DNA from 2 places in the Pseudomonas sp. 05N432 genome. Region 2 is predicted to be linked to the other one. Evidence: predicted binding sites of a transcription regulator. Region 2 holds the regulator's gene; the other holds the start of a gene.
The links. Region 2 encodes sigma-54, which starts transcription at its own class of promoters, with help from an activator protein. Its sites were predicted from a motif close to ANTGGCATNNANNTTGCTNT; they were not measured.
Positions count from the first base shown of each region.

Region 1: AC1DHT_RS28375 (pilin) is a predicted target of sigma-54. The motif match lies at 1,638-1,657, and genes of this name have one in related genera.

Region 1 covers NZ_JBFTMM010000031.1:39,973-44,532, forward strand. Annotated here, with positions in the region: gene AC1DHT_RS28360 (DUF748 domain-containing protein) at 1-74, shown strand, start outside; gene AC1DHT_RS28365 (DUF2845 domain-containing protein) at 77-376, shown strand; gene AC1DHT_RS28370 (BON domain-containing protein) at 546-902, opposite strand; gene AC1DHT_RS28375 (pilin) at 1,180-1,590, opposite strand; gene pilB (type IV-A pilus assembly ATPase PilB) at 1,817-3,517, shown strand; gene AC1DHT_RS28385 (type II secretion system F family protein) at 3,521-4,560, shown strand, end outside.
Region 2 covers NZ_JBFTMM010000014.1:66,342-82,986, forward strand. Annotated here, with positions in the region: gene AC1DHT_RS16210 (ATP-binding cassette domain-containing protein) at 1-625, opposite strand, end outside; gene AC1DHT_RS16215 (KpsF/GutQ family sugar-phosphate isomerase) at 902-1,876, shown strand; gene AC1DHT_RS16220 (KdsC family phosphatase) at 1,876-2,400, shown strand; gene lptC (LPS export ABC transporter periplasmic protein LptC) at 2,408-2,980, shown strand; gene lptA (lipopolysaccharide transport periplasmic protein LptA) at 2,967-3,512, shown strand; gene lptB (LPS export ABC transporter ATP-binding protein) at 3,512-4,237, shown strand; gene AC1DHT_RS16240 (RNA polymerase factor sigma-54) at 4,419-5,912, shown strand; gene hpf (ribosome hibernation-promoting factor, HPF/YfiA family) at 6,022-6,330, shown strand; gene ptsN (PTS IIA-like nitrogen regulatory protein PtsN) at 6,343-6,807, shown strand; gene rapZ (RNase adapter RapZ) at 6,810-7,667, shown strand; gene AC1DHT_RS16260 (HPr family phosphocarrier protein) at 7,683-7,961, shown strand; partial or broken gene pmbA (metalloprotease PmbA) at 8,029-9,210, opposite strand; gene yjgA (ribosome biogenesis factor YjgA) at 9,319-9,843, shown strand; gene tldD (metalloprotease TldD) at 9,892-11,334, opposite strand; gene AC1DHT_RS16280 (carbon-nitrogen hydrolase family protein) at 11,340-12,200, opposite strand; gene AC1DHT_RS16285 (YhdP family protein) at 12,271-16,074, opposite strand; gene rng (ribonuclease G) at 16,139-16,645, opposite strand, start outside.

The sequences.
Region 1 (4,560 bases), on a different contig from region 2:
TCGTTGACGCTAACCTGGGCGAAGCCGAAAGCGATGGCCAAGTCGTCACGCCCATGCACCTGGACGCGGAGTAAACATGAATAGCCGATTGCTGATCAGCCTGGCACTGGCGCTCTTTGCCAGCCAGGTGCAAGCCCAGACCGATACCTTGCGCTGCGGCAGTCAGTTGATCAGTGTCGGCGATCGCACAAGTGAAGTGCTGCACAAATGTGGCGAGCCGGTTGCACGTGATGCGTTGGGCTACAAACGCAGCGCCAATCGCCGGGAAGAAGTCCCGGTTGAGGAATGGACCTACGGCCCGAACAGCGGCATGTACCAATATCTGCGTTTTGAAGGCAACCGTCTGGTACGAATCACCAGCAAGCGCGGTAGCTGAAGTTACGACTATCCAATGTGCCAATGTGGGAGCGAGCCCGCTCGCGATAGCTGACTGACATTCAACATAGAGGATGAATGAAGAGTTGCCATCGCGAGCAGGCTCGCTCCCACATTGGTTCTACAGCGCTCTCAAGATTCCCTTCTCCCGGCTCAGGAAACCCTGGGTCTTACTGGGTCATCAGGCCATCAGCCGATACGGCTTTGACGCCTTTGATTTTCTTGGTGATAGCGACGGCCATTTCTTTCTGAGACTGGGTAATGGCTACTTTCGACGATAGGGAAACTACGCCTTTGTTGGTTTCGACTTTGATGTCGGTGCCAGGAATCCCTTTCTCGGTGACCAGATCGCTTTTCACTTTAGTGGTGATCCAGGTATCGGAAGTAGCTTCCTCGGCCTTGGTCATTTCACCGGCAGCCACCACCATCGGCGACTGTGTGGCTTGAGTGGTCTGCGCAAATGCAGCGTTGGCCATGGTCAGGGTCAGAGCGGTTGCAGCTGCGGCAGCGATAGCGAACGTCTTCATACGAGTAACTCCTGTTCTTCCAGAAAATCTGCTGCATGCCTTCTCAGCAGGGTTAACAGAGACAGTGCGAAGGCTGTGCCAACTTGAGACAGCGAAATAAACCGATAAAAATCAATATATTACAAAAAAACCAATTAACTGAAGTCATGCAAAATGCATGACCCGGGTGTTGTTGACATGCAAGTTGCGGCTTTTATCGAATTACCGCGATGCCATCGAACGGTCGAAAAAATGCCTCGCGTCCGTAGAGGCGAGGCATTGAGGCTTCGATACAGGATCAGACGCCTGTGCAACCCTTGGGCGCATAGTCCTGCAACGCGGTGGTCGCGCAGGTCCAGCCACCGGCCAGTGTCCGCGTCAGCGTGATGGTTTTGCTGAGCACCGGACCTGGTGCATTGACAATCGTGCAAACAATCGTGCCTGCACCGCTGGAAGCAGTACCCGATGCCGTGATTGTGCAGTTACCGGTAGTTGCCGTGCCACCGATCAGCGCCAGTGTCGGGTCGGTGCCCTGATTGATAATGTCTTCAAAAGGCACCTTCAGTGCTGAAATTTCCGCCAGCCCCGCAGTGACCTTCGCCCGCGCTTGATACTTGGAATACAGCGGCAACGCGAACGTCGCCAGGATGCCGATGATTGCCACCACGATCAGCAGCTCGATGAGGGTAAAACCTTTTTGATTATTCATAGAACAGGCTCCATGCATGAGGCGAAATCTCATGTCCTGAACCAGTCAAAGCACAGCACATGCCAACCCCTGCGCCCCCTGCTTACAGGGTGTCAGATCGGCAAAAGCCCGGTGCGTACCCCGAGGAACCGCACTATCTGACACTTTTTGTCACCTCAAGAGTGCTGGTGCGCTCCCATCCGTTGACTAGGCTATAAGTCTTGAACTGTCTGTGCCTGGTACTCGAATGAATGACATCGCTCTCAGCGGCCTGGCCAAGCAATTGGTGCTGGCCGAACTGCTCACTGACAAAAGCGCGCAACAGGCGTATCAGCAAGCTCAACGCAATCGCGTTTCCCTGGTCAGCTATCTGGTACAGAACAAAATGGTGAGCAGTCGCCAGGTTGCGGAAATTGCCTCCGAGCATTTCGGTGTCGCCTTCCTTGACCTCAACTGTCTCGACAAAGACTCCCAGCCCAAAGACCTGGTCAGTGAAAAGCTGATTCGCCAGCACCACGCCCTGCCACTCTGGCGGCGCGGCAACAAACTGTTCGTAGGCATTTCCGACCCGAGCAATCAGCAGGCGATCAACGATATCCAGTTCAGCACCGGGCTCACCACCGAAGCGATCCTGGTCGAAGACGACAAGCTCAGCGACGCCATCGAGAAATTCTTCGACAGCCACAGCACGGGCCTGGAAGACATGGCCGATATCGACCTCGGGGGCCTGGACATCGAAGCCGTCGACGACCAGCGTCAGGACGCTGTCACCGGCCAGGACTCCGACGATGCCCCGGTGGTGCGCTTCGTCAACAAGATGCTGCTGGACGCGATCAAGGGCGGCTCCTCAGACCTGCATTTCGAGCCCTACGAAAAAATCTATCGGGTGCGGGTGCGGACCGACGGCATGCTGCGCGAAGTCGCCAGACCGCCGACTCAATTGGCCAATCGCATCGCTGCCCGTCTCAAGGTGATGGCCAGCCTGGACATCTCGGAACGTCGAAAACCCCAGGACGGGCGGCTCAAGATGCACCTGTCGAAAAGCAAATCCATCGATTTTCGGGTCAACACCCTGCCAACGTTGTGGGGCGAAAAAGTCGTGATCCGGATTCTCGACCCCTCCAGCGCGCAGATGGGCATTGATGCGCTGGGTTACGAGCCCGACCAGAAAGACCTGTACATGGCGGCGCTCAAGCAACCTCAGGGGCTGATACTGGTTACCGGGCCGACGGGTTCAGGGAAAACCGTGTCGCTGTACACCGGGTTGAATATCCTCAACACCGTCGACATCAACATCTCCACCGCCGAAGACCCGGTGGAAATCAACATGGAAGGCATCAACCAGGTCAACGTCAATCCCAGGCAAGGCCTGGACTTCGCCCAGGCGTTGCGCTCATTTCTGCGCCAGGACCCGGACGTGATCATGGTCGGCGAGATCCGCGACCTGGAAACCGCCGAAATTGCGATCAAGGCTGCGCAAACCGGGCACCTGGTGCTTTCCACCCTGCACACCAACAGCGCAGCTGAAACCCTGACCCGCCTGCACAACATGGGCATCCCGGGGTTCAACATCGCCACGGCCGTGCACCTGATCATTGCCCAGCGCCTGGCTCGCAAGCTGTGCAGCCACTGCAAAAAAAGCCTTTCGATTCCCGACGATACCCTGATCAAGGAAGGCTTCCCACGGGAACGCATCGGCTCCTTCACGATCTACGAACCCGTCGGTTGCGATCACTGCAACAACGGCTACAAAGGGCGAGTCGGTATTTATGAAGTGGTGAAAAACACCCCGGAGCTGCAACGGCTGATCATGGCTGAAGGCAATTCTCTGGAAATCGATACGCAGATGCGCAAGGACGGCTTCAATGACCTGCGCACCTCGGGCCTGCTCAAGGCCATGCAGGGCGTCACCAGCCTTGAAGAAATCAACCGGGTCACCAAGGATTGAGTCATGGCGGTCAAAGCAATCAAGGTCAGCGTCTACGCCTGGGAAGGCACTGACAGGAAAGGCAGCAAAATATCCGGCGAGCTGAGCGGTCATAGCCCGGCAGTGATCAAGGCGCAGCTACGCAAACAAGGTATCAACCCGGGCAAAGTACGGAAAAAAACCGCTTCGCTGTTCAATCTCGGCAACCGTATCAAGCCGCTGGACATTGCCCTCTTCACCCGGCAGATGGCGACCATGATGAAAGCCGGTGTGCCCTTGCTGCAGTCGTTCGACATCATCGGCGAGGGCTTCGACAACCCGAACATGCGCAAGCTGGTGGACGAGGTGAAACAGGAAGTCGCCGCCGGCAACAGCTTCGCCACCGCGCTGCGTAAGAAGCCGCAGTACTTCGATGAGCTCTACTGCAACCTGGTCGACGCGGGCGAGCAGGCCGGCGCGCTCGACACGTTGCTGGAGCGGATAGCGACCTATAAGGAAAAAAGCGAAAGCCTCAAGGCCAAGATCAAAAAAGCCATGACCTATCCGCTGGCCGTGGTCTTTGTCGCAATCATCGTCACCGGCATTCTGCTGGTCAAAGTGGTCCCGCAGTTTCAGTCGGTGTTCTCCGGATTTGGTGCAGAACTCCCAGCCTTCACCCTGATGGTGATCGGTCTGTCCGAGTTCATGCAGGCGTGGTGGTGGCTGTTGCTCGGCGGCCTGATCGGTGGGTCTCTGGGCTTTCGCCATGCGCTCAGGCGCTCACAACGCTTTTGCGACTGGCTGGACGCGCAATTGCTGAAAATGCCGATAGTCGGCGCACTGCTCTACAAATCGGCAGTGGCCCGTTTTGCCCGCACACTGTCGACCACTTTCGCCGCGGGTGTGCCCTTGGTCGAAGCCCTGGATTCGGTAGCGGGCGCCACTGGCAATATCGTGTTCAAACGGGCGGTCTTGCGCATCAGGCAAGATGTCTCCACCGGCATGCAATTGAACTTCTCGATGCGCACCAGCGGGATATTTCCCAACATGGCGATTCAAATGGCCGCCATTGGCGAGGAGTCCGG
Region 2 (16,645 bases):
CGGTTTCGGCCAGGTCATGGGAAACCACGATGCTGGTGATGCCCAAGGCGTCGTTAAGCAGGCGGATCAGGCGCACGAGAACACCCATGGCGATTGGGTCCTGCCCGACAAAAGGCTCGTCGTACATCAGAATTTGCGGATCGAGGGCAATCGCCCGTGCCAGCGCGACACGGCGCTTCATGCCGCCGGACAACTCATCGGGCATCAGGTCGATGGCACCGCGCAACCCCACCGCCTGCAATTTGAGCAGGACGATGTCACGGATCATTTCATCCGGAAGTTTGGTGTGAACACGCAGCGGAAAGGCGATGTTTTCGAAAACATCGAGGTCCGTGAACAGCGCGCCGCTCTGAAACAGCACGCCCATATGCTTGCGCGCATCGAACAGGTCGCTACGAGACAGGGTGGGCAAATTTTGCCCGTTGACCCACACTTCGCCACTTGAAGGGCGCAACTGTGCGCCCATCAGGCGCAGCAGTGTGGTTTTTCCGCAACCGGAAGGTCCCATGATGCCGGTGACCTTACCGCGCGGAATGCGAATATCGACATTATTGAAAATGCTGCGCGCGCCGCGCTTGAAGGACACTCCCTTCAGCTCGACCGCGTAGGCGTTATCGGCACTCATCTAAACTCCTTGCGATGCAAGCCTCTCACTCGGACGCCGGGCTCCCTGCCGAGAGCACACAACAACCTGGGCAGGCCGAACTGGCGACGAACTATATCACCGCTAATGCAAAGCGCCCAAGGCCGAAGCCCGCGGTGTTCAGCATCAAGACAGGCAAATAGACGCAAGTTTCAGCGTTTGCGGGGGGCGCCTGAATAAAGCACGACGAACTAACGTGAGGGATTTGCTCATTACCGCTATAATCGCCGCCTTTTCTCAGGCTATACGATTTCTGACATGAGCCAATCCAGCGACCTGATTCAATCAGCACAACGCACCATCCGCCTCGAGCTTGAAGCCGTAGAAGGCTTGCTGGCCCACATCGACGCAGATTTCGTACGCGCTTGCGAGATGATTCTGGCCAGCAAAGGCCGCGTGGTCGTGGTCGGCATGGGCAAATCGGGGCACATCGGCAACAAGATTGCCGCCACCCTTGCCAGCACCGGCACCACGGCTTTTTTCGTCCACCCGGCCGAAGCCAGTCATGGCGATATGGGCATGATCACTCGCGATGACATCATCCTCGCGTTGTCGAACTCCGGCTCCACCAACGAAATCGTCACGCTGCTGCCGCTGATCAAGCGCCTGGGCATCAAGCTGATCAGCCTGACCGGCAATCCTGATTCGCCGCTGGCCAAGGCTGCCGAAGTGAACCTCAATGTTCATGTCGAGCACGAAGCCTGCCCGCTGAACCTGGCACCGACCTCCTCCACCACGGCGGCGCTGGTGATGGGCGATGCACTGGCCGTTGCCTTGCTGGAAGCCCGCGGCTTCACTGCCGAAGACTTCGCGTTCTCACACCCTGGCGGCGCTCTGGGTCGCCGTTTGTTGCTGAAAGTCGAAAACGTCATGCACGCGGGCCAGGAGTTGCCGCAAGTCGTGCGCGGCACGCCGCTCAAAGACGCGCTGATGGAAATGACCCGCAAGGGCCTGGGCATGACCGTGGTATTGGAAGCTGACGGCAAACTCGCCGGCATTTTCACGGACGGCGACCTGCGTCGCACACTCGACCGGACCATCGACATCCATCAAGCCACCATTGACGACGTCATGACGCCTCATGGCAAGACTGCGCGCGCTGAAATGCTCGCCGCCGAAGCCCTGAAAATCATGGAAGACCACAAAATCAATGCACTGGTGGTGGTCGACAACGAGGACCGTCCGGTGGGCGCCTTGAACATGCACGACTTGCTGCGTGCGGGAGTAATGTAATGAGCACGGACCTGCTGCAACGCGGCAAAAACATCAAGCTCGCGGTCTTCGACGTCGATGGCGTGCTGACCGACGGCCGCCTGTACTTTCTCGAAGACGGCAGCGAATTCAAGACCTTCAACACTCTCGACGGCCAGGGCATCAAGATGCTGATGGCCTCCGGCGTAACGACCGCCATCATCAGCGGACGCAAGACCCCGGTGGTCGAGCGACGCGCCAAAAACCTTGGTATTCCTCACCTGTATCAGGGCCGCGAGGACAAACTGGTAGTGCTTGACGAGCTTCTGGCGCAACTGGGCCTAAGCTATGAGCAGGTTGCCTACCTGGGCGACGACCTGCCGGATCTGCCGGTGATTCGCCGTGTTGGCCTGGGCATGGCAGTGGCCAACGCCGCCAGCTTCGTCCGCGAACACGCTCACGGCATCACTCAGGCCCGTGGCGGCGAAGGTGCCGCTCGCGAGTTCTGCGAGCTGATCCTGCGTGCCCAGGGCAACCTTGAAGCGGCTAATGCCGCGTACCTGTGAGCCACTTATGCTGAGCAAGAAAATTCGCAACATAGTGTTTTTCGGGGTCATCGCCGCGTTGCTCGTGGCCGTTGGCTACTGGAACATCAGCCCCGAACGCTTTCTCGACAAGCCGGTAGCACACGTCGACGAGAGCCAGATCGACTATTACGCCATCAACGCCCACAGCGTGCAGTTCCTGCCCGATGGTAAATTGCAGTACGACCTGACGTCCGACAAGGTCGAGCATGTCAAGGCGACCGACATCACCCTGCTGACCAACCCCGACCTGAACATGTATCGGGGCACCGTGTACCCCTGGCACGTCCAGAGCAAGCGTGGCGAGGTCAATTCAGGCGGTACTGAAGTTGAATTGATCGACTCGGTGCGTATCGCACGCACGGACGAGCAGAACCGTCCAATGCTGATTACCAGTAGTCGTATGACGGTATTCCCGCAAGAGCAATATGCGCAGACCGAGCAAGCCGTTAGAATCGACGGCGCTGGTGGTGTATCGACGGGTAACGGAATGAAAGCGTATTTGAAAGACAGCAGGATACACCTGCTATCGAACGTAAGAGGACAGTATGAGGCTCGTTAAAACTCTCCCTATTTTGCTCAGTCTGGGCGCAGCACTGGGAAGCGTGAGCGCCTGGGCTCTGCCGAACGATAGCCAGCAACCCATTCGCATTCAGGCTGACGATGCTCAGCTGGACGACAAGAATGGCGTGGCCACCTACAAAGGTGACGTGATCATTACCCAGGGCTCGATGATCATCAAAGGCAACACCGTGACCATTACCCGCACCAAGGCCGGCGACATCGATGTCGTGACCTCGGTGGGCAACCTGGCGTATTTCGAGCAGTTGCAAAAGCCTACCGACACGAAACCCGTCCAGGGCTATGGGGTGACTATCCAGTACCATGCTTCGCAAAACCGCATCGTACTGATCGACCGCGCCAAGGTGATCAACGAAGGCAACACCACTGAAGGCGAGAAAATCGTCTACGACACCGTCAAGCAGGTTGCTAACGCAGGCCGCGCTACCGGTTCATCGGTGACCGCACCGCGCCCACGAGTCGATATGGTTATCCAGCCGAAAAAGAAAACCGACGAGCAGAAGGCCCAGTAATGGCAACTCTGAAAGCCCAGCATCTGGCCAAGAGCTACAAGAGCCGCCAGGTCGTGCGTGACGTCAGCCTGTCGATCGACAGCGGCCAGATCGTCGGCCTGCTTGGCCCGAACGGTGCCGGCAAGACAACCTGCTTCTACATGATCGTGGGCCTGGTCCAGGCCGATCAGGGGCGCGTACTGATCGACGACCTGGACGTCAGCCACCAGCCAATGCACGGTCGTGCACGAGCGGGTATCGGCTACCTGCCACAAGAAGCGTCGATCTTCCGCAAACTTTCGGTCGCCGACAACATCATGGCCATCCTCGAGACCCGCAAGGAACTCGACAAGGCCGGTCGTCGCAAAGAGCTGGAAAGCCTGCTGCAGGAATTCCACATCAACCACATCCGCGACAACCTCGGCATGAGCCTTTCCGGTGGCGAGCGTCGCCGTGTGGAAATCGCTCGCGCCCTGGCCACGGCGCCGAAATTCATCCTGCTCGACGAACCTTTCGCCGGCGTGGACCCGATTTCGGTGGGCGACATCAAGCAGATCATTCATCACCTCAAGGCCAAGGGTATCGGCGTGCTGATCACGGACCACAACGTTCGTGAAACCCTGGACATCTGCGAAACCGCCTACATCGTCAACGACGGCCAACTGATCGCCGAAGGCGACGCCGAAACCATCCTGGCCAACGACCTGGTCAAGGAAGTGTATCTGGGCCATGAGTTCCGCCTGTAAGCACTGAGGTGCCTGGTCAGTCGCCGGAGCGCTTGCCCCAATAAAACTATACGTATTTATTGTTACAGCGCTCTAGGCAAACACTTCAGTTTCAGGCATATAATTTGCTTATGTTTGGCGCTCCGGCGCCCTGTAGTGGATGGCGCATGTGCGCCGGCGAATAAGGTGTTAAGCCCCTGCCATGAAACCATCGCTAGTCTTGAGAATGGGCCAGCAGCTGACGATGACACCGCAGCTGCAACAGGCCATCCGCCTGCTCCAATTGTCGACCCTGGACCTGCAACAGGAAATCCAGGAGGCACTGGAGTCCAATCCAATGCTCGAACGCCAGGAAGAAGGCGACGACTTCGATAACGCCGACCCGATGGCGGACAATATCGAGCAGAAACCCAACACCGACATCCAGGAACCCTCCTACCAGGAAACCGCGCCTACGGTCGATAACCTCGAGGAAGGCGACTGGAACGAGCGCATTCCTAACGAACTGCCGGTCGACACCGCCTGGGAAGACGTTTACCAGACCAGCGCCAGCAGCCTGCCAAGCAACGATGACGACGAATGGGATTTCACCACTCGCACTTCCGCAGGCGAAAGCCTGCAGAGCCATCTGCTCTGGCAATTGAACCTGGCGCCGATGTCCGACACCGATCGACTGATCGCGGTGACATTGATCGACTGCATCAACAATCAGGGCTACCTGGACGAAACCCTCGAGGAAATCCTCGAAGCCTTCGATCCAGAACTGGACATCGAGCTCGACGAGATCGAAGCCGTCCTGCATCGCATCCAGCAATTCGAGCCGGCCGGTATCGGCGCACGCAATCTCAGCGAATGCCTATCGCTGCAACTGCGTCAATTGCCCGCCAAAACCCCTTGGCTGGCCGAGGCCAAGCGACTCGTAATCGATTACATCGACCTGCTGGGCAGCCGCGACTACAGCCAGTTGATGCGCCGCATGAAGCTCAAGGAAGATGAGCTGCGCCAGGTCATCGAACTGGTGCAGAGCCTCAACCCGCGTCCGGGCTCGCAGATCGAATCCAGCGAAGCCGAGTACGTGGTTCCCGACGTCATCGTGCGCAAAGACAACGAGCGCTGGCTGGTGGAGCTGAACCAGGAGTCGGTTCCGCGCCTGCGCGTCAACCCGCAGTACGCCGGCTTCGTCCGTCGCGCCGACACCAGCGCCGATAACACCTTCATGCGCAATCAGTTGCAGGAAGCGCGCTGGTTCATCAAGAGCCTGCAAAGCCGCAACGAAACCCTGATGAAAGTCGCCACCCAGATCGTCGAGCACCAGCGCGGCTTCCTTGAGTACGGCGATGAAGCCATGAAGCCGTTGGTCCTGCATGACATCGCGGAAGCGGTCGGCATGCACGAGTCGACGATTTCACGAGTGACCACGCAAAAATTCATGCATACCCCACGCGGTATTTATGAACTGAAATATTTTTTCTCCAGCCATGTCAGTACCTCTGAAGGCGGTGAATGCTCGTCCACAGCGATCCGCGCGATCATCAAAAAACTGGTTGCCGCGGAAAATCAGAAAAAGCCGTTGAGTGACAGCAAGATCGCTGGTTTACTGGAGGCACAAGGCATTCAGGTGGCCCGCCGCACCGTCGCCAAGTACCGCGAGTCCCTGGGGATCGCGCCTTCGAGCGAACGCAAGCGGTTGATGTGACGGGCTACGCCATAGCGTTCCAGGGTGTGTTCGAAAGCTTTTCGGACACGCTCTAGTGGCAGGCAAGCCAGCCTGCCGCCTTATGCACTGGCAACGAAGGAGAAGCTGTATGCAAGTCAACATCAGTGGACACCAACTGGAAGTGACCGAACCCCTGCGCATCTACATCGGCGAAAAGCTCGACCGATTAGAAAGGCATTTCGACAAGATCACCAATGTGCAGGTCACGTTGACCGTCGAGAAGCTGCTGCAGAAAATCGAAGCCACGCTGCATATCCCCGGTGGAGAAGTGGTCGCCAACGCTGAGCATAACGACATGTATGCCGCGATCGACGCCCTGACCGACAAGCTGGATAAACAACTCAAAAAGCATAAGGAAAAGACCCAGAGCCTCCTCCAGGGCGCGACCGGTCGTTAACACTCCCAACCCATGATCCGACTTGAAAACATCCTGACCCCCGGCCGTTCCTTGGTGAACGTGCCGGGCGGCAGTAAAAAGAAAGCCCTCGAACAAATTGCCAACCTGATCGCCCGTGAAGTGCCGGGTCTGGCCATGCAGGATGTCTTTGAGAGTCTGGTCGCCCGTGAAAAACTCGGTTCCACCGGTTTTGGCAACGGCATCGCCATCCCCCACTGCCGCCTCAAAGGTTGCGAGTCGCCCATCAGTGCCTTGATGCACCTGGACGCCCCTATAGATTTCGACGCCATCGATGGTGCTCCGGTCGACCTGCTATTCGTTCTGCTGGTCCCGCAAGCCGCCACCGATGCGCACCTGGAACTGCTCCGCCAGATCGCCAGCATGCTCGATCGCAAAGAAGTCCGTGATCGCCTGCGCAGCGCAAAAAGTAATGAAGCCTTGTACCAGGTTGTCCTCGACGAGCAGAACGGTCACTAATCATGCGTTTGATCATCGTCAGCGGCCGCTCCGGCTCAGGTAAAAGCACCGCCCTCGATGTACTGGAGGACAGCGGTTATTACTGCATCGACAACCTCCCGGCCGGCCTGCTACCGGAATTGGCCGAGCGCGCACTGATTCACACCGAACTGGCGCAACCACTGGTCGCGGTTTCCATTGATGCGCGCAACCTGCCCAGCCACCTTTCACGCTTCCCGGAGCTGCTGGAAGAAGTGCGCAGTCGGCACATCCAATGCGATGTGCTGTATCTGGACGCCGACGAAGAAACCTTGCTCAAGCGTTTCTCGGAAACCCGCCGCCGGCATCCGCTGAGCAACGCCAACCGCTCGCTGGCCGAAGCCATCAATGACGAGACCAATCTGCTGGGGCCGATTGCCGACCTGGCAGACCTCAAGGTCAATACCACCAATCTGAACCTGTATCAGCTGCGCGATACCATCAAGTTGCGCCTCTTGAACCAGCCAGAGCCGGGCACTGCGTTTCTGGTGGAATCCTTCGGCTTCAAGCGGGGCATGCCGGTGGATGCCGATCTGGTGTTCGACGTACGTTGCTTGCCGAACCCGTACTGGAAGCCGGAACTGCGCGCTCAGTCCGGGCTGGACCAGCCGGTTGCCGAGTATCTGGCGGCTCAGCCGGATGTCGAAGAGATGTTCCAGGACATCTCCACATACCTGCTCAAATGGCTGCCGCGCTTTGCCGCCAGCAATCGCGCTTACGTCACCATCGCCATTGGCTGCACCGGCGGGCATCACCGCTCCGTCTACCTGACCGAACGTCTGGGCCAGGTCCTGCAACAATCCCTGAAGAACGTCCAGGTTCGCCACCGCGACCTTAGCTAAAGGATTCACACCGCGATGCCTGCTCTGGAAATTGAAATCATCAACAAACTGGGTCTGCATGCCCGTGCTTCAGCCAAATTCGTTGGCAAAGCTGCGGAGTTTCCCTGTGAGATCAGAGTGGGCCGCACCCCCGACAAGGACAAGATGGTCGATGGCAAAAGCATCATGTCCATGATGATGCTCGCTGCCGGCAAGGGAACGACGATCCACCTTCACGCAGAAGGGGACCGGGCTCAGGATGCGTTGGATGCGTTGAAGGAACTGATCAACAACTATTTCGGCGAAGGCGAGTAAACGCATAACCTTTTTGCGAGCGGGCTTGTGTGGCGAGGGAGCTTGCGTCGGGCAATAAAAAAGCGCGCCACCCAATCGCCGCGCCGCGAGAGTAGTCACCCGTGACCATATTCAAACCCTGCCCCATCAATTCGGTCACCAGCAAGCCGCGCCCCATGCGACGCAACAGCGCCGCCTGGTCTTCGTCGCCGTGGGTAACGAAAAGATTGTGCACGCCTCCGGCGTTGGCGGTGCTTGGCATGCCGAGTTTGCGTCCGGAATACGTACCCAACACATAAGACACCAACTCGCCCTTCTCGACGAACGGTTTGGCGTACGTCGCCAGACCATCGCCATCAAACGCAGAGCTGCCCAAGGCGCGCATCAGATGCGGGCGCTCATCGATAGTCAGCCATTCAGGGAACAGTTTCTGGCCCAGCGCACCTTCGAGGAACGACGACTTGCGGTACAGGTTGCCGCCCGAAATTGCCCCGAGGAAACTGCCGAACAGACCACCCGCCAGTTCCGCGGAAAACAGCACCGGCACTTCGCAGGTCGGCACCGGACGCGCGCCCAAACGGCTGGCTGCCCGTTGCGCCGCACGCTGGCCGATGCTCACCGGATCGGCCAGCAAGTTGCCCTGGCGATTGACGTCATACCAATAGTCGCGCTGCATCTGGCCGTCAGCTTCGGCGATCATCACGCAGCTCAGGCTGTGACGCGTCGACGCATAACCACCGATAAAGCCATGGCTGTTGCCATAGACGCGGCAGCCCTGGTGAGTGCTCAAGGTGGTGCCATCGGCGTTCTTGATCCGGCTGTCGGTGGCGAACGCCGCCGCTTCACAGGCCAGCGCCCGCTCGATCGCTTGCTCAGGGGTGATGTCCCATTCGTGGAACAGGTCGAAGTCCGGCAAGTCCTTGGCCATCAGCGCGGCGTCGGCCAGGCCCGAGTGCTCATCTTCGGAGGTGTGCTTGGCGATGGCCAAGGCGGCGGCGACGGTTTCGCGAATGGCCTCCGGGCCACTGGCCGAGGTGCTGGCCGAGCCTTTGCGCTGGCCAACATACAAGGTAATGCCAAAACCCTGGTCACGGTTGAACTCAACGGTTTCAACCTCCCGCTGACGCACCGTGGTCGACAGGCCTTGCTCCAGAGACACAGCCACTTCGCAGGCGCTGGCGCCCTGACGCCTGGCTTCGGCGATGATCTGCTCGACTTGCTCTTGCAGTGCCGGCAACGCTTGTGGGCCGACGCTTTCAACTGCACTCATGCTGTTCTCCACTCAAATTCTGCTTTCGGTTAAGGTCATCGAGCGACCGGGCCGGACAAGCGGCCCCCGACTGGTTATCATGGCGGCGTTTCTTTGCGGACTGCCACCATGGTTGATTCTTACGACGACTCCCTCGACGGGGGAGAAAAAAGCAAATCCCAGGTCAAACGCGAGCTGCATGCTCTGGTTGACCTTGGCGAGCGCCTTACAACACTCAAGCCTGACTTGCTGGCAAAACTGCCGTTGACCGACGCTTTGCGCCGGGCCCTGGCCGATGCGCCCAAGCACACCGCGAATATCGCGCGTAAACGGCACCTGCAGTTCATCGGCAAGCTGATGCGCGATCAGGACACCAGCGCCATTTTGGTGCTGCTTGACCAACTCGATGCCTCCACTCGCCAGTACAACGAACGTTTCCACGGTCTGGAACGCTGGCGCGATCGCTTGATCGCTGGCGACGATGCCGTACTGGAAAAGTTCGTCGTCGACTACCCGGACGCGGATCGCCAGCAACTGCGCTCCATGATCCGTCAGGCCCAGCACGAGCTCGCCCAAAGCAAGCCTCCTGCTTCCAGCCGAAAAATCTTCAAGTACATCCGTGAGCTGGACGAGACTCAACGCGGTTTGCGTTAGTCTTCGACCGGGGTGTTCGGCCATGCCGCGCACCCCAGGCTCCATCCCTTACGCGCCCGTGCCACCCACGGTAATCGCGTCGATTTTCAAGGTTGGCTGGCCGACACCCACCGGCACCGACTGACCATCCTTGCCGCACGTCCCTACCCCGCTGTCCAGCGCCAGATCGTTACCGACCATCGACACCCGGCTCATGGCTTCCGGACCGTTACCGATCAACGTTGCGCCTTTGACCGGCGCGGTAATCTTGCCGTCCTCGATCAGGTACGCTTCGCTGGTGGAGAACACGAACTTGCCGCTGGTGATGTCGACCTGACCACCGCCCAGGTTGGCGCAGTAGATACCCTTCTTCACCGAAGCGATGATTTCTGCCGGATCGCTTTCGCCGCCGAGCATGTACGTGTTGGTCATGCGTGGCATCGGCAGATGCGCGTAAGACTCGCGGCGACCGTTGCCGGTGCGCGCCAGGCCCATCAGGCGAGCATTGAGCTTGTCCTGCATGTAGCCCTTGAGCACGCCGTTTTCGATCAGTGTGGTGCACTCGGTCGGGGTACCTTCGTCGTCGATACTCAGCGATCCACGGCGACCGGCCAGTGTGCCGTCATCGACGATGGTGCAGAGTTTGGAGGCAACCATTTCACCCATGCGGCCGCTGTAGGCCGAACTGCCTTTGCGGTTGAAGTCTCCTTCCAGGCCATGACCGACCGCTTCGTGCAGCAACACGCCGGACCAGCCCGAACCCAGAACCACCGGCAAGGTACCGGCCGGCGCCGGAATGGCTTCGAGATTCACCAGCGCCTGGCGCAATGCCTCACGGGCGTAGCTCATGGCACGGTCTTCAGCGAGGAAATAGCGGTAATCGGTACGCCCGCCGCCGCCATGACCACCGCGTTCACGGCGACCGTTCTGCTCGACGATCACACTGACATTGAAGCGCACCAGCGGTCGTATATCCGCCGCCAGTCCACCGTCGGTGGAGGCCACCAGAATCCGTTCCCAGACCCCGGCCATGCTCACGGTGACTTGCTGGATACGCGGATCGAGCGCGCGAGTGGCCACGTCGATACGCTTGAGCAGCTCGACTTTCTCGGCGCGAGTCATTACTTCCAGCGGGTTATCGGGCCCGTACAAACGGGCAACATCCTGGGTGCTGAACGCTTGTACCGTACCGTTTTGCCCGGCACGGGAGATAGAGCGCGCAGCACGGGCCGCCAGACCCAAGGCTTCGAGGGTGATCGCATTGCTATAAGCAAAACCGGTTTTTTCACCCGATTGCGCACGCACGCCGACCCCCTGATCGAGGTTGAAGCTGCCTTCCTTGACGATACCGTCTTCGAGCGCCCAGGACTCGGAGATCTGTCCCTGGAAATACAGGTCGGCCGCATCGATGCCCGGGCCGGCCAGGTCACCCAACACGCTTTGCAGGTTCTCGATCGTCACGCCGCCCGGCGCAAGCAGATGTTCACTGACTGAGGACAACAACTCGCTCATAGGTTTTACGCCTTAATTCCACGTTCTGAGGCAGGTCGCTGTGCGCCCTGCGAGAAAAAGCGCCGGTGACTGGACACCGGCATCCGCGCCCGGATGGACGCCTGTTCGCTGCTATCGCGTTCGGCCAGCAGCACGGCCTCGCCTTGATCCTGTTCCGCCAGCACGCGCCCCCACGGGTCAACAATCGCTGCATGGCCAAAGGTTTCACGCGGCCCCGGATGAGTGCCACCCTGGGCGGCCGCCAACACGTAACACTGGGTTTCGATGGCCCGCGCGCGAATCAATACTTCCCAATGGGCCGCGCCTGTTACCGCCGTAAACGCTGACGGTGCAGTAATCAGTTCTGCCCCGGCGGCGCGCAATTCGCTGTACAGCTCTGGAAAGCGCAAGTCGTAGCAAACCGTCAGGCCAACCCGACCGACCGGCGTATCGGCAACCACCACCTTACTGCCATGAGCATAGTCATCGGATTCACGGTAGCGCCCGCGATTGTCCGCCACATCGACATCGAACAAATGCAGCTTGTCATAGCGAGCCACCGTCTCGCCGTGTTCATCGATCAGTAACGAGCAGGCATTGGACTTCGCCAGCGGTTGATCCACCGGCGGCAACGGCAAGGTGCCAGCCACTATCCATAACTTGAGGTCGCGAGCGGCCTGTTTCAACCAGGGCAGGATCGGGCCTTCGCCCGAGGCTTCGGCGCGACCGATGTCAGCGATGTCGCGACGGCCCATGGCCGCAAAGTTTTCCGGCAACACCGCCAGTCGCGCACCGCCCGCTGCCGCTTGTTCGAGCAGGTGTCGAGCCTGGACCAGGTTAGCCGGCACATCGCTCTGGCTGACCATTTGAATCACCGCAAGAGACATGGCGCACTCCGTATCAGGTATGCGGTCATGCTACTCCATAGGACGAACCGTGGCTTTTCAAAAAAACACTTCAAAAAGGTTTGTCGTAGGTGATTTTCGGCTCTTTCCACGGACCTTTGATGGTGTATTTGACGCTGGCAAAGCGCGCCACGCGATCACCGATCAGTTTGTCGATCAGAAACAGCGCACCGCCTACCGCTGGCGCACCGACGATCAGTGCGGCAATCGGCAGGTTGTTGGTCAATGGCAAGGTCACCAACAGATTCGCATCGACCCTGTCACCCACCAGGTCCAGCGTGCCGTTGAGCTCCAGGTTGCTCGACGGGCCGGTCATGATGATCGGCTCACGAGTGACGTACACCCCATTGCTGGCCACCAACAATCCCTTGACCCGGTCGTAACTCAGGCCTTTGCCGAACAGGTCGGAGAAGTCCAGGCGCAAGCGACGGCCGATCGAGTTGAAGTTGAGCAGGCCAAACACCCGCAACGCCTGCGCGCCACCTTCGACTTCGACGAACTGACCTTTGCGCAGCGTCGCATCCAGGCTACCGGAGTAACGCTTGGGTCCGACCCAGGCCGGCGAGCCAGGCCAACGGCCGTCGATGTCCATATGGAACTCTTCGCTGGTCACTGTCGGTGCGAACCCCCAGCCCTTGAGCACATCACCGAGGTTCTTGCCCTCGATGCGTCCCTTGTACCAACTGCTGGTAGATCCCGGCACGCCTTCCCAGCCACCCGCGCCTTGCAACTGCATGCCCTTGAGGCCCAGATTCATGCTGTTGAAGGCAATGCCCTTGACGATCGGGCGGACCTTAAGCGACCAGGCACCTACCAGGTCCGGGCCCTGAAACAACTGGTCAATACTGATATCCAGTGCAGGAATTTTCGTTGGGTCTACCGACGCCAGCGGGTCCGGTGCATTCTCGTCGGCCTGTACTTTCGGATCAGGCGCCGGCAACCGCACGTATTGCAGGTTGATCGCAATCGGCGCGGACTTGGCGTCGGGAATCCCTACAGTGCCTTTGGCCTGCTGGCTATCGAGTTGCAATGCCCAGGCTGTCGGCTTGCGATCCAGTTGCAGGCGGGCCTGATCCAGCGTGGTACCAAACCCCGTGAGCTTGTCGACCTTGAAATCTGCGCCACTGAGCAATTGCTTGGCGTTGCCGCCTGGATCCTGTCCGGCATACCGATCAATCAGGGCTTTCCACGGTTCGACATCCAGTTCCGACAGCACGCCTCGTATGCGCAGGCCTTTATCACCCGGCAACTGCGCACTACCGCTACCCAGGAACAACTCGCCACGGCCATCGGCAAAATTGCCGCTGGGCGCCGCGTAAGTGAAGTCCGCCAGATCACCGTAGTTGAGCCAGTAACGCCGTTCCGGTCCTTGCAGGGTCATCCGGAACACCGTGTCGCGGCCTTGCGCGGCGGACATGCCGAACGGTGCCGGCAAATCGACTGCAACACCTTTGAGGCTGGAACTGACCATCAATCGGCTGTCGGGGCCGTCGAGGTTGAGCTGCAACTGATAAGGGATCGTCCCGGAAACCGGCAACGGCTGAGTGACGTTCAGCCAATCGGTGAGTTTTTTCACTGCCACCTGGCCGTTGGCGGTGACCCGGGTGTTGAACTTGCCAGGGCTGCCATCGGCATAGATCTGTGCACTGATCGGTCGTTCAAAGGCTTGTGCCGTAATGTTCTGGCCACTGAGCCCCTTGGCACTGTCAAAGCGGAAATCACCTTTGAGCTGCGTCAGCTCAAGCACAGGATCACTCAGCTTCAGACGCGACCTGGCGGTTTTGAAGTCGACCACAATCTTCGGCTCTTCGCCCTTGGCCAAGGGGATATCCAGTTTCAGGCTACCTTGCAGATCACCCTCGCCCTGCCAACCAGCGAAGGTCGTACCGGTACCGATCGGTGCGTCCTGAAGAATCTTCAGGCCATCACCCAGACCGCCGGCGAAAGTGCCGTCGAGGAACATATGAGGGTTCTGTCCGGCAGGCGCATGGGGGATGTTGACGTAGACATCGCGAACCTGGGTATCGAGCAACTGGCCCTTGCTGGCCAGAATACGCACCCCACTGTCCTCGATGAACACATCGCCACTGACCTTGCCGACATGCGGCCAACCCGGCTGGAAGGCCAGTTCGGCGTCATGCACTTTGAAGAACAGGCTGATGCTGCGCGCCGCATCGACAGCATCGTGGTTCAGCGAACCCTGATACTGGAAGAAACCTTCATCCACCGCGCCTTTGAGAATCGCCGTGCGCAGCCATTCGTCGAGCGCCGGGCTCAAGACCTTGGGCAGGTACTTGGCGGTGTAGCGTCCATCACCTTCCAGCAGACCGACCCGCAGGTCCATGTAGTCTTCCTGGGTATGATCGAAATGCAGGCGAATCAGGAAGTCGCCGGCAATCTTGCCCTCCTCGCCCAGCACCTTCAGGTACGGCGCTATCAGGGTGAAACCTTGCTGATCGAGTTTCCAGGTCAGCCGGGCATTCGCCTGGATGTACTGCCATGGTTTGGCAAAGATCGGGTCCAGGTGCAGGGAAAAATCCTTGCTGTCCATGCGCAGCTCACCCTGGCCGAGGTCACCGCTGATGCTCCCGGAAACATTACGCGCCGCCGGAGCTCCGTGATAAGCATCAAACCCGACACGCTCCAGATTGGCGGCAAAACTGAATTTGCTGTTATCGGTCGCCTCGGGCCGGACGTCGATCAGCACATTGCGCAACACGCCAGTGACCTTCAGCCGCTCGACCACCGTGGCAAAGTCCTTGGGCAGCGGTCCCAGGGCATTGAGCAAGGGTGTGATAGGCGTGAGGTCAAAGCGGTCGGCTTGCAGGTGCCAGAGTTCGGAGGTCGTGTCAGTGGTCGCGGTCTGCTGAAGTTGCAGACGGGTTTCCCAGCGGATGTCCTCCAGGGTCATGGCCAGGGAATCGAACGACACCTGAAAACCTTCGGTATTGCGCTGGAAATACCCATTGAGCGCCAGATTGTTGATCTGGATCGGCTTGCGCTCGGCGTAGGCACCGTTGAGTTGCGGTGCATTCAGACGAATCGCGGCACGCTGCAGGGCCCCCTTGCTCCAGTTAACCCAGAGCTCGCCACCGGCCTTGATCTCGGAAAAATTCCATTTCCCGGTCAGACTCTCGGGCAACCATTTAGACCAGTCACTTTGCGGCAAGCTCAGATAGGCATCTATTTCAGCCTCTTTCCACAGACTGGCTTGAGTCCGGCTGCTCAGACTCATGGCCAGCGGCTGGCCGTCGGGCAAGGTCAACCGGGCGTCGAGGCGCTGCTGGCTGATACCGGTTTTAAGGTTCAGGCCGACATAGGTCAGGGTCAGCGGCACGTGGTCGATCGGTAGCAAGGTGACCTGGCTGTCGAGTACCGACAGCTGCTCCACCATCTGCATGCGGTTGAGCAACTGCTCGGGGTCCAGCGGCTGATTCTCCCGCACGGGCAAGCCTTCGAGCGTCCATTGCCCCTGCGGGCCTTGCTTGAGGCTGATCTTCAGACCGTTGAGTTCCAGATGTTCGATCCGCACCGCACGCACCAGCAAGCTGGTCCAGACATTCGGCACCATCCGTACCTGATCCAGGTGCAAGGCATTGGCACCCTCACCGACCACCACATCATGCGCCAGCAAAATCGGCGCCATGCCACTCCAGCGGCCTTCCAGGCTGCCTATGTGCAAGGGCATGCCCAGCGCTTCACGAGCCTTGGCTTCAACATCCGCGCGATACTCGGCCACCAGCGGAATCAGCTCGCGACCGAGGCTGCTGTACAGCGCCGCCAGCACCAGCAATAACGCACAAAGCCCCAGCCCCCAGCGGGTCAATGTGGTCAAAATGCGGATCAGACGATCCATGTCAGTGGGCTCCCATGGCGAAAAAGTGCAGCAAGCTGAAGCCGGCCGTTAATAACACAGCGGATCAGAGCAGCACCACGTCGTATTGTTCCTGGGAGTACATGGTTTCTACCTGAAAACGAATGGTTCGCCCGATAAAACCCTCAAGTTCCGCGACATTACCCGACTCTTCGTCAAGCAACCGGTCAACCACCTTCTGGTTAGCCAGTACACGATAGCCTTCAGCCTGATAGGCGCGAGCTTCACGCAGGATCTCCCGGAAGATTTCATAACACACGGTTTCCGGGGTCTTGAGCTTGCCACGGCCCTGGCAACTGCTGCACGGCTCACAGAGCACCTGTTCGAGACTTTCGCGCGTGCGCTTGCGCGTCATCTGCACCAGGCCCAACTCGGTGATACCGATGATGTTGGTCTTGGCGTGATCGCGCTCCAGCTGCTTTTCAAGCGTACGCAGCACCTGGCGCTGATGTTCCTCATCTTCCATGTCGATGAAGTCGATGATGATGATCCCGCCCAGATTGCGCAGGCGCAGTTGCCGGGCAATCGCGGTGGCCGCTTCCAGGTTGGTTTT